Regions from separate parts of the Plantactinospora solaniradicis genome, predicted to be linked through region 2. Evidence: predicted binding sites of a transcription regulator. Region 2 holds the regulator's gene; the other holds the start of a gene.
What was found. The regulator HspR, encoded in region 2, represses chaperone genes until heat shock. The targets are predictions, from matches to a motif close to TTGAGTNNNNNNNACTCAA.

Region 1: a site for HspR is predicted at 2,344-2,362, ahead of lon (endopeptidase La). Genes of this name have one in related genera too.

What each region holds. Positions count from the first base shown of each region.
Region 1 is NZ_JBHSPR010000018.1:9,094-15,174, reverse strand. It holds gene ACFP2T_RS21760 (hypothetical protein) at 1-933, shown strand, start outside; gene ACFP2T_RS21755 (PP2C family protein-serine/threonine phosphatase) at 1,070-2,266, shown strand; gene lon (endopeptidase La) at 2,384-4,726, shown strand; gene ACFP2T_RS21745 (ABC transporter ATP-binding protein) at 4,890-6,081, shown strand, end outside.
Region 2 is NZ_JBHSPR010000018.1:164,520-170,600, forward strand. It holds gene ACFP2T_RS22475 (DUF4360 domain-containing protein) at 38-658, opposite strand; gene ACFP2T_RS22480 (heat shock protein transcriptional repressor HspR) at 1,122-1,568, opposite strand; gene dnaJ (molecular chaperone DnaJ) at 1,593-2,783, opposite strand; gene grpE (nucleotide exchange factor GrpE) at 2,909-3,934, opposite strand; gene dnaK (molecular chaperone DnaK) at 3,989-5,863, opposite strand.

The DNA of each region.
Region 1 (6,081 bases), 160 kb from region 2:
GAGGAGTCACTGGCCCTGATCCACCGGGTGTTCCCCTTCCAGGCAGCCTGGCTCGGGCTGCGCGACGACGAGCATTCCCGGTACATCGGACTCGCCACCACCGGATACGACGACCGCACCCGTCGGTACTTCGGTACCCCTGAGTTGGCGGATCAGATCGACCTGTGCGGGCTGAGTGAGACGCCGGCCCCGCAGTCTGCCCGGGACTCGCCGGTCCCACTCGACGAACTGCCGGTGTGGCCGGAGTACTACCGGCCGGCCGGGTTCCGCGGAGGTCTGGCCGTCGGCCTGTTCACCCGGGACCGCCGACATCTCGGGGTGCTCGTCTTCAACACCGAGAAGTGGGACCATCCGACCAACGAGGAGCGTGACCTGATCGGCGTCCTGGCGTCCCGGATCGCCACTCTGGTCGATCCGATCCGGTCGGTGGCGATGCTGGCCCGGATCGTCCGAGACGCGGTGGGCGGTGTCGTGCTGACCCGGGACGGCACGGCCGTGCCGCTACCCGGCCTGCGGGAGCATGCCCTGCTGGCTCCGGGCTCGGCGTTGCTCACGACAGCCGCCCGGCAGCACGCCCTGGGCAACGGCGGTGGGTCGTTCCTCTGGCCGGTCCGGCCACACACCTGCAACGACGAGAAGGACGAGTTCATCCGGGTCGTGGTGCTGGCCTGCCCTCCGGAACCGTCGCACCTGGTCGCGCTGGTGCTGGTATCCGTCGTGCCCAGCGGCCGGCCCGTCCTGAGCCGGGACGAGCTGATGATCCTGGGCATGCTGCTCGAAGGCTGGTCCGACCAACGGATCGCGGTTGCGATGGATCTTCCGGCCCGCGCCGTCGCCGAGATGACCCACCGGCTCACCATGCGGCTCGGTGCGCCGGACCTGCACACCGCACTGCTGCGCGCGGCCCGGTGGGGCTGGTTCATCCCGCACTGACTCGGCGGCCCGTCGATCTGACCCCGACACCCCGGCCCGGCTGCTCGGGTCGGTACCTGCCTGCCGGTTGTCCGATGGCCGCCGTACCGTTGGCGGGCGCGTGCCCAACTCCCTGGGCGCGGGGGGAGGTGGCGGCGTGGAGCCGATCGTCGAGCTGCGCCGGCTGCTCGCCGACGTGCCATGTGCCGGGCTGGACGATCTGCCCCAGTCGGTGATGGCGGTCGCCCCGGCGCTGGGTGCCAGCGAGATCGTCATCTACGTGGTCGACTACAACCAGACTTTCCTCGTTCCCCTGGACGGGCCAGGCGTGCCCCGCCGCCGGCCGCTGCGGGTGGACGGGAGTCTGGGCGGACGGGCCTTCACCGCCGGCCGTACGCACCGTCGTGCCGGGCGGGTGGGCCGGGCGGGCCGGTTGTGGGTACCGCTGGTGGACGGGTGCCACCGGCTGGGCGTGGTGGAGATCGCCACGACCGGGTCACCCGGGCAGCTACGGGACGCTGCGGACGAATTGGCCGCCGTGGTGGCGCAGCTCCTGATCAGCCGCCGGGCGTACGGCGACAAGATCGAGCGGATCCGGCGACGGGAGCCGATGCAGCTCGCCGCCGAGATCGTCTGGAGTCAACTGCCGCCGCTCAGCTTCACCGCCAGCCGTGCCATGGTGACCGGCATCCTGGAGCCCTGTTACGACATCGGCGGGGACGTGTTCGACTATGCCCTCAACGGCGACCTGCTCTCGGTGGCGCTGTTCGACGCCGTCGGGCACGGCACCGAGGCCAGCCTGCTGGCCACACTCTGCCTGTCGGCCTACCGCAACGCCCGGCGCTGTGGGCTCGACCTGCGGGACACGACGCGCAGCGTGGACAAGCTGATCCATGCGCACCGACCGGGCAGTTTCGCCAGCGCCGTACTCGCCGAGTTGGACTGCGGGACCGGGGCGCTCCGGATGGTCGTCGCCGGGCACCCGGCGCCGCTGCTGCTCCGGGGCGGCCGGCTGGGCCGGGTGCTGCCGGCCCCGACGGCGCTGCCGCTCGGGCTGGGCTACCTGTCCGCCGACGGCCCCCGGGTGGTCGAGGAGATGCTGCATCCGGGCGACCAGTTGCTGCTCTACACCGACGGGGTCATCGAGGCGCGCTCCTCCACCGGCGAGATGTTCGGCGTCGATCGCCTGGTCGACCTGGTCACCCGGGCGCTAGCCGACGGCCTGCCGACGCCGGAGAGCATGCGCCGGCTGGTCGGCGCGATCCTGCGGCACCAGAACGACCAGCTCCAGGACGACGCGACCGCGCTCTTCGTGGAGTGGACTCCGGACGAATCCGGCCTTCGGAGGTCCTGAACAGGACAATCGCCGCGGTTGGTCGATTCGGAAGGTGGCCTGGGTCACATGCCGGAACACGGAGCACCATTTGTTACTTGAGTCGTACAAGCTCAACTAATCGATGGCAGGTGTGTGATGGCAACTCTTCCGGTTCTTCCTCTGACCGACGCTGTCCTGCTGCCCGGCATGGTCATCCCGGTGACCCTCGACGCGACCACCCAGTCCGCAGTCGACGCCGCCCGGGCGACGGGCGACAAGAAGCTTCTGGCCGTGCCCCGGGTCGATGGCGAGTACGGCTCCGTCGGCGTCGTCGCCGCGATCGAGAAGGTCGGCCGACTGCCCAGCGGTGAACCCGCCGCGGTGGTCCGTGGCCTGTCCCGGGCCCGGGTGGGGTCGGGCGTGCCCGGTCCCGGTGCGGCGCTCTGGGTCGAGACGATCGAGATCGACGAGCCCGCGCCCGCCGGCCGGGCCAAGGAACTCGCCCGGGAGTACCGGGCGCTGGTGACGTCGCTGCTCCAGGACCGTGGTGCCTGGCAGGTGATCGACGCGGTGGAGCGGATGACCGACCTCTCCGAACTGGCCGACTCGGCCGGCTACGCGCCGTGGCTCACCCTGGAACAGAAGATCGAACTGCTCGGCGCTCCGGACGTGACCAGCCGGCTCGAACTGCTGGTCACCTGGGTCCGGGACTACCTGGCCGAGCAGGAGGTCACCGAGCAGATCAACTCCGACGTGCGGGAGGGGCTGGAGAAGTCCCAACGCGAGTTCCTGCTCCGCCAGCAGCTCGCCGCGATCCGCAAGGAACTGGGCGAGGACGAGCCGGACGGCTCGGCCGACTACCGGTCCCGGGTCGAGGCCGCCGAACTGCCCGAGAAGGTACGCGAAGCGGCACTGCGCGAGGTCGGCAAGCTGGAGCGGGCCAGCGACGCCTCTCCGGAGGCGGGCTGGATCCGTACCTGGCTCGACACGGTGCTGGAGATGCCGTGGAGCACGCGTACCGAGGACAACACCGACCTGGTCCAGGCCCGGGAGGTGCTGGACGCCGACCACGCCGGCCTGTCCGACGTGAAGGACCGGATCCTGGAGTACCTGGCGGTGCGCAACCGGCGCGCGGCCCGCAACCTCCAGGTGGTCGGCGGCCGTGGCTCGGGTGCGGTGCTGGCCCTGGGCGGTCCGCCCGGAGTCGGCAAGACCAGCCTCGGCGAGTCGGTCGCCCGGGCGCTCGGTCGGAAGTTCGTCCGGGTCTCGCTCGGCGGCATCCGGGACGAGGCCGAGATCCGTGGCCACCGCCGGACGTACGTCGGCGCGCTGCCCGGCCGGATCGTCCGGGCGCTGCGTGAGGCGGGTTCGATGAACCCGGTCGTGCTGCTCGACGAGGTGGACAAGATCTCGGCGGGGTACGCCGGTGACCCGGCCGCCGCCCTGCTGGAGGTGCTGGACCCGGCGCAGAACCACACGTTCCGGGACCACTACCTGGAGGTCGACCTCGACCTGTCGGACGTGCTCTTCCTGGCGACCGCCAACGTGGTCGACGCGATCCCCGGTCCGCTGCTGGACCGGATGGAACTGGTCACCCTCGACGGCTACACCGAGGACGAGAAGGTCGCGATCGCCCGGGACCACCTGCTGCCGAGGCAGTTGGAGCGGGCCGGACTGACCGCCGACGAGGTGAGCATCGCCGACGAGGCGCTGGGCCGGATCGCCGCCGAGTACACCCGCGAGGCAGGAGTACGGCAGCTCGAACGCGCGCTGGCGAAGATCCTCCGCAAGGTCGCGGTCGCGCTGGCCGGGGCCGAGGGACCGGTCCGGGTCGACACCGACAACCTGGCCAGCTACCTGGGCCGGCCCAAGTTCACGCCGGAGTCGGCGGAGCGGACGGCGGTACCCGGGGTGGCCACCGGGCTCGCGGTGACGGGTGCCGGCGGTGACGTCCTGTTCATCGAGGCGACCAGCATGGAGGGCGAGCCGGGGCTGACCCTGACCGGACAGCTCGGCGACGTGATGAAGGAGTCCGCGCACATCGCGCTCTCCTACCTCCGGTCGAACGGCCGGGCGCTGGGGCTGGACCCGAACGCGCTGGCCGGGCGGCGGATCCACCTGCACGTTCCGGCGGGTGCGGTGCCGAAGGACGGCCCGAGCGCGGGCATCACGATGGTCACCGCGCTGGCCTCGCTGGCCAGCGGCCGGCCGGTACGCCCGGAGTTCGGGATGACCGGTGAGGTCACCCTGTCCGGTCGGGTACTGCCGATCGGTGGGGTGAAGCAGAAGCTGCTCGCCGCGCACCGTGCCGGCCTGACCGAGGTGATCATCCCGGCCCGCAACGAGCCGGACCTCGACGACCTGCCGGCCGAGGTGCGGGAGCAGTTGACCGTGCACACCCTGGCCGACGTCGCGGACGTACTCGCGCTGGCCCTGCGGCCGGCCGAGGACCTCGGCGAGTTCGGCACCGTCGACGGCCCGGCGCTCGCCGCGGCCTGAGCGAAGCGGTACGCGAAGGGGCGTCCTCCGTCCGGAGGGCGCCCCTTCGCGCTGTCCACCTCCCGACTCACCGGCTAATTGCGTTGACCTGAACATTGCTTGAGGTCCTAGTGTCGGTGGCTGTCGGTACGGTTCGCGTGTCCGACCGGTGGGGGTGCGTGCGATGGACATGGAAGTCACGGCGTGGATGTCGATGTACAACTCGATGCACGCCCAGCAGGACAAGCGGCCGTTCTCGATGGCCACGCTGCGGCGCATCGCCGGCTTCGCCCGGCGACATCGTCGACGGCTGACGACCTACCTGCTGCTCAGCGTGGTGATGGCCGTGTTGGCGGTGGCCACCCCGGTGCTCGCCGGCCGGGTGGTCGACGCGATCGTCAACGGCGCCGACTCCGACCTGGTGATCGGGCTCGCCGTGCTGATCGGGGTCGTCGCGCTGGCCGAGGCCGGTCTCGGGCTGCTCACCCGGTTCATGTCGGCGAGCATCGGTGAGGGCCTGATCCTCGACCTGCGCACCACCGTCTTCGACCACGTGCAGAAGATGCCGGTCGCGTTCTTCACCCGGACCCGCACCGGGGCGCTGGTGAGTCGGCTGAACAACGACGTCATCGGCGCGCAGCGGGCGTTCAGCGACACCCTCTCCGGCATGGTCGGCAACCTGGTCACGCTGCTCCTCACCCTGGTGGTGATGATCGGGATCTCGTGGCGGATCACCCTGCTCGCGCTGGTGCTGCTGCCGGTCTTCGTGCTGCCGGCCCGCCGGATGGGCAACCGACTGGCCCGGCTGGAGCGGGAGGCGGCCAACCACAACGCGACGATGAGCACCCAGATGACCGAGCGGTTCTCCGCACCCGGGGCGACGCTGATCAAGCTCTTCGGCCGACCGGCGCACGAGTCGGCCGAGTTCGCCGAGCGGGCCCGCCGGGTCCGGGACATCGGGGTACGCACCGCGATGGTCCAGTCGGTCTTCATCACCGCGCTCACCCTGGTCTCGGCGCTCGCGCTCGCCCTCGTCTACGGCCTCGGCGGCTTCTACGCCCTGCGCGGCCAGTTGGAGCCCGGAGCCGTCGTCGCGCTCGCCCTGCTGCTCACCCGCCTCTACGCCCCGCTGACCGCACTGGCCAGCGCCCGGGTCGAGGTGATGAGCGCACTCGTGAGCTTCGAGCGGGTCTTCGAGGTGCTCGACCTGAAGCCGCTGATCACCGAGAAGCCGGACGCCAGGCAGGTGCCGGACGGACCGGTCTCGGTCGAGCTGGACGGGGTGCGGTTCGGCTACCCGTCCGCCGACAAGGTGTCGCTCGCCTCGCTGGAGGAGGTGGCGAACCTGGACACCCGGGGCGGTGTCGACGTGCTGC
Region 2 (6,081 bases):
CTCAAACCGCGGTCAAGAGACGCCTGCGGCAGCGCGATCAGCAGTCTCTCCAACTGAGGTGGTACACGCTGCGCACACTGCCGCGGGTCGTGTCCATCGCCATGAAGCTCGTGCCGTTGCCAGAACCGCCGCCATCCACCCGCAGTTCGGTGTTGACGTTGAGATTGCGCTCCTCGCCACACGGCGCGTAGACCAGGGCCGCGGCGCGGTCGGACGTGCGCCAGTGGTCGCTGTACGGCCCCTTGAACTCGTGGCTCGTCTGCGCGGTCGGCGAGGTGCCCATCAAGTAGTAGTGCGAGTGCTGCGAGCCGGTGGCTCCCGGCTGGAGGTGCGCAAAGCCCTGCAGGTCCACCTGGGCCACCGCGAACGTGAGGCCCTGAGGGATCTGCACCCGAAGGCTGAGCTGGCAATTCTTCCGGGATTCGGTCGGCCTCGCCCCGTCGCCTGCCAGGACGTAGTAGTCGCTGTAGGTGACCGTGAAGGACGTATCGTCCGCTGCGGTGCTCACCCTGGCCGTCCCCGCCGAGCAGCCCGAGCCGTTGACGGTCTCCACGCTGATGGTGATCCGCTCAGCGGGGGCCGCCAGGGGCTCGGTAGTTACCGTCGAGGCAAACAGTGCCGCCGCGAGTACGCCGCCGACAGCCATCACGTTGGACATACTAGTTCCTTCCGGTCGTCGCGATGCGGTCGCGCCCGCCGCTCACCATAGTCATTACATTGATTGACGTCAATTAATTAATCTTCATGAAATCTTCACTCCCGCGCCGGTCGGATGATTCTGGATCTGATCCATTAACCAGCGCCCGACGGGCACACAGGCCACGCCGGGTCGGACATCATGATTCATTAGGCTCGTCGGCCAGCATGGTCGAACCGGTCGGGGGTCGGACCGGATCGACGGTGCGTCTCATGAACGCGTCGGCATGCGGTGGAACGCGGTGGCGATCAGATCAACGGTTTGACGTCGCCAATACGTACGATCGACCCTCACGCCGATTGCCGGGGTAATGAATCCTGCGCGTTCGAGGTAATCATTTCCCAGCGCCGCCGGATGGGATTACTAGATCCACGGAAGCGCCGCTTTCGAAAGCTTTCGGGTAATGGCGCCCGAGTGGGCCCGGTCAGGCCGAGGGACCGGACCGGCGTGGGCGCCAGACCACCAGCGCGGTCGAGGCCCGCGTGGTGGGGACCAGGTCGCGGCGGGGCAGCCCACCGAGCGCCTCCAACTCCGCCACCCGCCGGTACGCCGCGTCCAGCTCCGCCTGCAGCTGCGCCACCCGCTGCTGGAGTTCGTCGACGAGCTGCTCCAGAACGATGATCCGCTTGATCCCGGCCAGGTTGACCCCGTCGTCCTGGCTGAGTCGCTGCACCTCGCGCAGCAGCGCGACGTCCCGGGCGCTGTACCGGCGTCCGCCCCCGGGCGCGCGGCCGGGCTGGACCAGGCCCATCCGGTCGTACTGCCGAAGGGTCTGCGGATGCATCCCGGCCATCCGGGCCGCCACCGAGATCATCAAAACCTTGGCGTCGGACGCCTGCTCGATCGAGACGACGACGTACTCATCAGCCACCTTGATCACCTCCGCGTTGACCGGTCAGTTGAAACGACGCACCCGGGCGTCCAGATGTTCCCGTCCCGCCGGGGGCGTCTGTGCGGCGAACGCCTCCAGCGCCTCACGCGCCTCGGCGGAAAGCTGCTCGGGTACCACGATCTCCACGGTCACCAGCAGGTCACCGGCCTGGCCGTCGCGCCGGGCCACACCCCGCCCCCGGGCCCGCAGGGTACGACCGCTCGGCGTACCGGGCGGCACCCGCAGCGTGACCGGGGCGTCCAGGGTGGGCACCCGCAGATCGGTGCCGAGCACGGCCTCGGCGATGGTGATCGGCACGGTCAGCGTCAGGTCGTCGCCACTGCGCCCGAACAGCTCGTCGTTGCGCACCTTCACCAGCACGTACAGGTCGCCGGCCGGACCGCCCCGGTCACCGGGCTCCCCGCGCCCGGCGAGCCGGATCCGCTGGCCGTCCGCGACCCCGGCCGGGAACCGCACGTTGAGGGTGCGCGACTTGGTCACCCCGCCGGTGCCCCGGCACTCCGGGCACTTCTCGTCGACGATCGTGCCGACGCCCTGGCACTCCCGGCACGGCTCGGAGAAGCTGAACGACCCCTGGTTCCGGGTGACCACACCGGCCCCGTGACACTGCGGGCAGGTCCGGGGCAACGTACCCGGCTTGGCCCCGTCGCCGTGGCAGGTGTCGCAGACGCCGGGAGCGCGCAGCGTCAGCGGCACCGTCACGCCGCGTACCGCGTCGTCGAAGTCCAGCACCACCTCGGCCTCGACGTCCCGCCCCCGGGCCGGACCACGGCCCCGGGCCGGACCACTGCCGCCGGAGAAGATCGAGCTGAACAGGTCGGAGAATCCGGCACCGCCGAACCGGCGGTCACCACCGGCGCCGCCCGGCTGACCCGCCCCGCCGAACAGGTCGGAGACGTCGAACGGGTAGCCCCCGGGCTGCCCACCGGCCCTGGCGTTCCGCCGGAACGCGCCCGAGCCGAAGAGCGAGCGCATCTCGTCGTACTCCTTGCGCTTGCGCGCGTCGGCGAGTACGTCGTACGCCTCCGAGGCGGTCTTGAACCGTTCCTCGGCCTGCACGTCACCCGGGTTGTGGTCGGGATGCGACTCTCTGGCCAGCTTCCGGTAGGCCTTCTTGATCTCGTCTGCGGAGGCGGACTTGTCCACCCCCAGCACGGCGTAGAAGTCCTTCTCCAGCCAGTCCTTGGAACTCATCGATCGTCCACCCCCTTTCCCTGTGACGTGGTCGAGGCGCCGCCCGTACCCGGTTCTACGAACCCGAACCCCGGACGGGCGGTACCTCGACCACGCAAAACCGGATCACCCTCGCTCGCGGCCATTCACTCCGACTCTGGATCGGCAACCGCCACCAGCGCGGCCCGCAACACCCGGTCGCCGAGCTGGTAGCCCCGGCGCATCACCTCGACGCAGGTCGACTCGGTGACCTCGGCGGAGGTCCGGTGCGCGACCGCCTCGTGCCGGTTCGGGTCGAAGGGGTCGCCCTTCTCGCCGAACGGAGTCAGCCCGAACTTGCCCAGCGTGGCGTTCAACTGCTCGGCCACCGTGCCGAAGGGCCCGACCAGGTCGCCGTGCTCCCGGGCCCGGTCCAGGTCGTCGAGTACGGGCAGCAGGGCGACGAGCACCGCCCCGGTTGCCTGCTCCGCCACGAGTCCCCGGTCCCGGTCCACCCGCTTGCGGTAGTTGGAGTACTCCGCCGTCACCCGCTGGAGGTCCCTGGTCCGCTCGTCCAGTTCGGCGCGTAGGGCCGCCAACTCGGCACCCAGCGGGCCGGGGCCGTCGACCTCCGGGGCGCCGCCACCGACCGGTGTGGCCGGAGCGTCCACCACCGGGCCCTCGGTGCCGGACGGCTTCTCCGCCTCCAGCACCTCGGCGAGTTCGGCGTCGTCCACCACCGGAGTGGCCGGCGCGGGCTCGTCCGCTGCGGCGTCGGGTTCGTCCGTCACGTCGCCCTGGTCGGTCACTGCCGCCGAGTCCGGCACGTCCGGCGTACCGTCGATCGACTTCGCGTCGTCGACCGTGCCGGCGGCGCCGCTCGACTCGGTGTCGTCGACCTCCCCGGTGGCCACGGTCGGCGCCTCGGCGCCCGCCGGCGGCTCGGGATCCGGGTTCGGATCCTTCACCGCCGTCGGGGCACCGTCGGCCGGCGTGCCGGCCGCGTCCGTCTCGCCGGCCCCGTCGGGTTGGGCGTGCCGGCCCTGGCTGACCTTGTCCCCGGTCATATTGATCTTCCGCTTGTCCCGGATGACGATGCCCTCGCCGGCCGTGCTCTCGGCCCGGCCGGGCGCGGAGCCACCCGGCGTCGATCCGACGGTGTCCGGATCGACGGCTCGTGGCTTGTCCGTCATACGACTACCTCGATCCGTCTTGCTTACGGGCAACGTGACTGCGGAGGTGACGGGTCACTTCTTGTCGTCCTCGTCGACGATCTCCGCATCCACCACGTCGTCGTCGCCGGCCTTGGCACCGGTCGGCCCACCGTCCGTGGCGCCCGCCCCGGCACCGGCCTGCGCCTGCTCGCCCTGCGCCGCGTACAGCAGCGTGCCGGCCTCCTGGGAGACCTTGGCCAGCCGCTCGTGCGCCGACTTGACGTTCTCCAGGTCGGTTCCGCCGAGCGCGGAGCGCAGGTCGCCCAGCGCCTCGCCGATCTTGTCCCGGGACTCGGCCGGCAGCTTGTCACCGCTCTCGGCCAGGAACTTCTCGGTCTGCCACTGGAGCTGCTCGGCCTGGTTGCGGATCTCGGCCTCTTCCCGCCGCCGCTTGTCCTCGTCGGCGTGGTCCTGGGCGTCCCGCATCATCCGCTCGATGTCGTCCTTCGGCAGCGCCGAGCCGCCGGTGATCGTCATCGACTGCTCCTTGCCGGTACCGAGGTCCTTCGCGCCGACGTGCACGATGCCGTTGGCGTCGATGTCGAAGGTGACCTCGATCTGCGGTACGCCGCGCGGGGCCGGCGCGATGCCGGTCAGCTCGAAGGTGCCGAGCTTCTTGTTGTACGCGGCCATGTCGCGCTCGCCCTGGAAGACCTGGATCAGCACCGACGGCTGGTTGTCGTCGGCGGTCGTGTAGACCTCGGACCGCTTGGTCGGGATGGTGGTGTTCCGCTCGACCAGCTTGTGGAAGATGCCGCCCTTGGTCTCGATGCCCAGGCTCAGCGGCGTCACGTCGAGCAGCAGGACGTCCTTGACCTCGCCCTTGAGGACACCGGCCTGCAACGCGGCGCCGACCGCGACGACCTCGTCGGGGTTCACGCCCTTGTTGGGCTCCCGGCCGGTGAGCTGCTTGACCAGCTCGGAGACGGCCGGCATCCGGGTCGAGCCGCCGACCAGGATCACGTGGTCGACCTCGCTGATCTTGATGCTGGCGTCCTTGATGGCCTGCTCGAACGGGCCCTTGCAGCGGTCCAGGAGGTCCTGCGTCATCCGCTGGAACTCGGCCCGGCTGAGCGTCACGTCGAGGTGCAGCGGAGCCGAGGGAGCACCGTCGGACCCGCTCGGGCCGGCGGTGATGTACGGCAGGTTGATGCTGGTGGTGGTGGCGGCGGAGAGCTCGATCTTGGCCTTCTCGGCCGCCTCGCGGAGCCGCTGCATCGCCATCTTGTCCTGGGACAGGTCGACACCGTGCTGGCCCCGGAAGGTCTTCACCAGGTGCTCGATGATCCGCTCGTCCCAGTCGTCGCCGCCCAGGTGGTTGTCACCGCTGGTCGACTTGACCTCGATGACCCCCTCGGCCAGCTCCAGCAGCGACACGTCGAAGGTGCCGCCGCCCAGGTCGAAGACCAGGACGGTCTGCTCCTTCGAGCCCTTGTCCAGACCGTAGGCGAGCGCCGCCGCGGTCGGCTCGTTGACGATCCGCAGCACGTTGAAGCCGGCGATCTCCCCGGCCTCCTTGGTGGCGGTCCGCTGGGCGTCACTGAAGTACGCAGGCACCGTGATCACCGCGTCCGTGATCCGCTCACCCAGGTACGCCTCGGCGTCCCGCTTGAGCTTCATCAGCGTCCGCGCGGAGATCTCCTGCGAGGTGTACTTCTTTCCGTCGATGTCAACGGACCAGTTGGTGCCCATTTCCCGCTTGACCGACCGGATGGTCCGGTCCGGGTTGGTCACCGCCTGACGCTTGGCGACCTCACCGACGAGCACCTCGCCGTTACGGGCGAACGCGACGATCGAAGGAGTCGTCCGCGAGCCCTCGGCGTTCGCGATGACGGTGGGCTCACCGCCTTCGAGAACGCTGACGCAGGAGTTCGTCGTGCCGAGGTCGATTCCGACCGCACGTGCCATCTTCGCTTCCTCGCTTCGTTACAAGGCAGGTGACGGGCGCCGCCCGCAGCGCACCCACCGCAAGTTGAGTGGACCGGGCTCAATAGTGCCATGATCTCCGGCTGCGTCAAAGTCGGACTTGAGTCACATGGACGCAACCCCCCGATCGGCCTCCCCACCGGCTCCGGCCAGCCGTCGGACGGGCATCGAAGAGGGTCATAGCGGCCCGGAACGCCCCG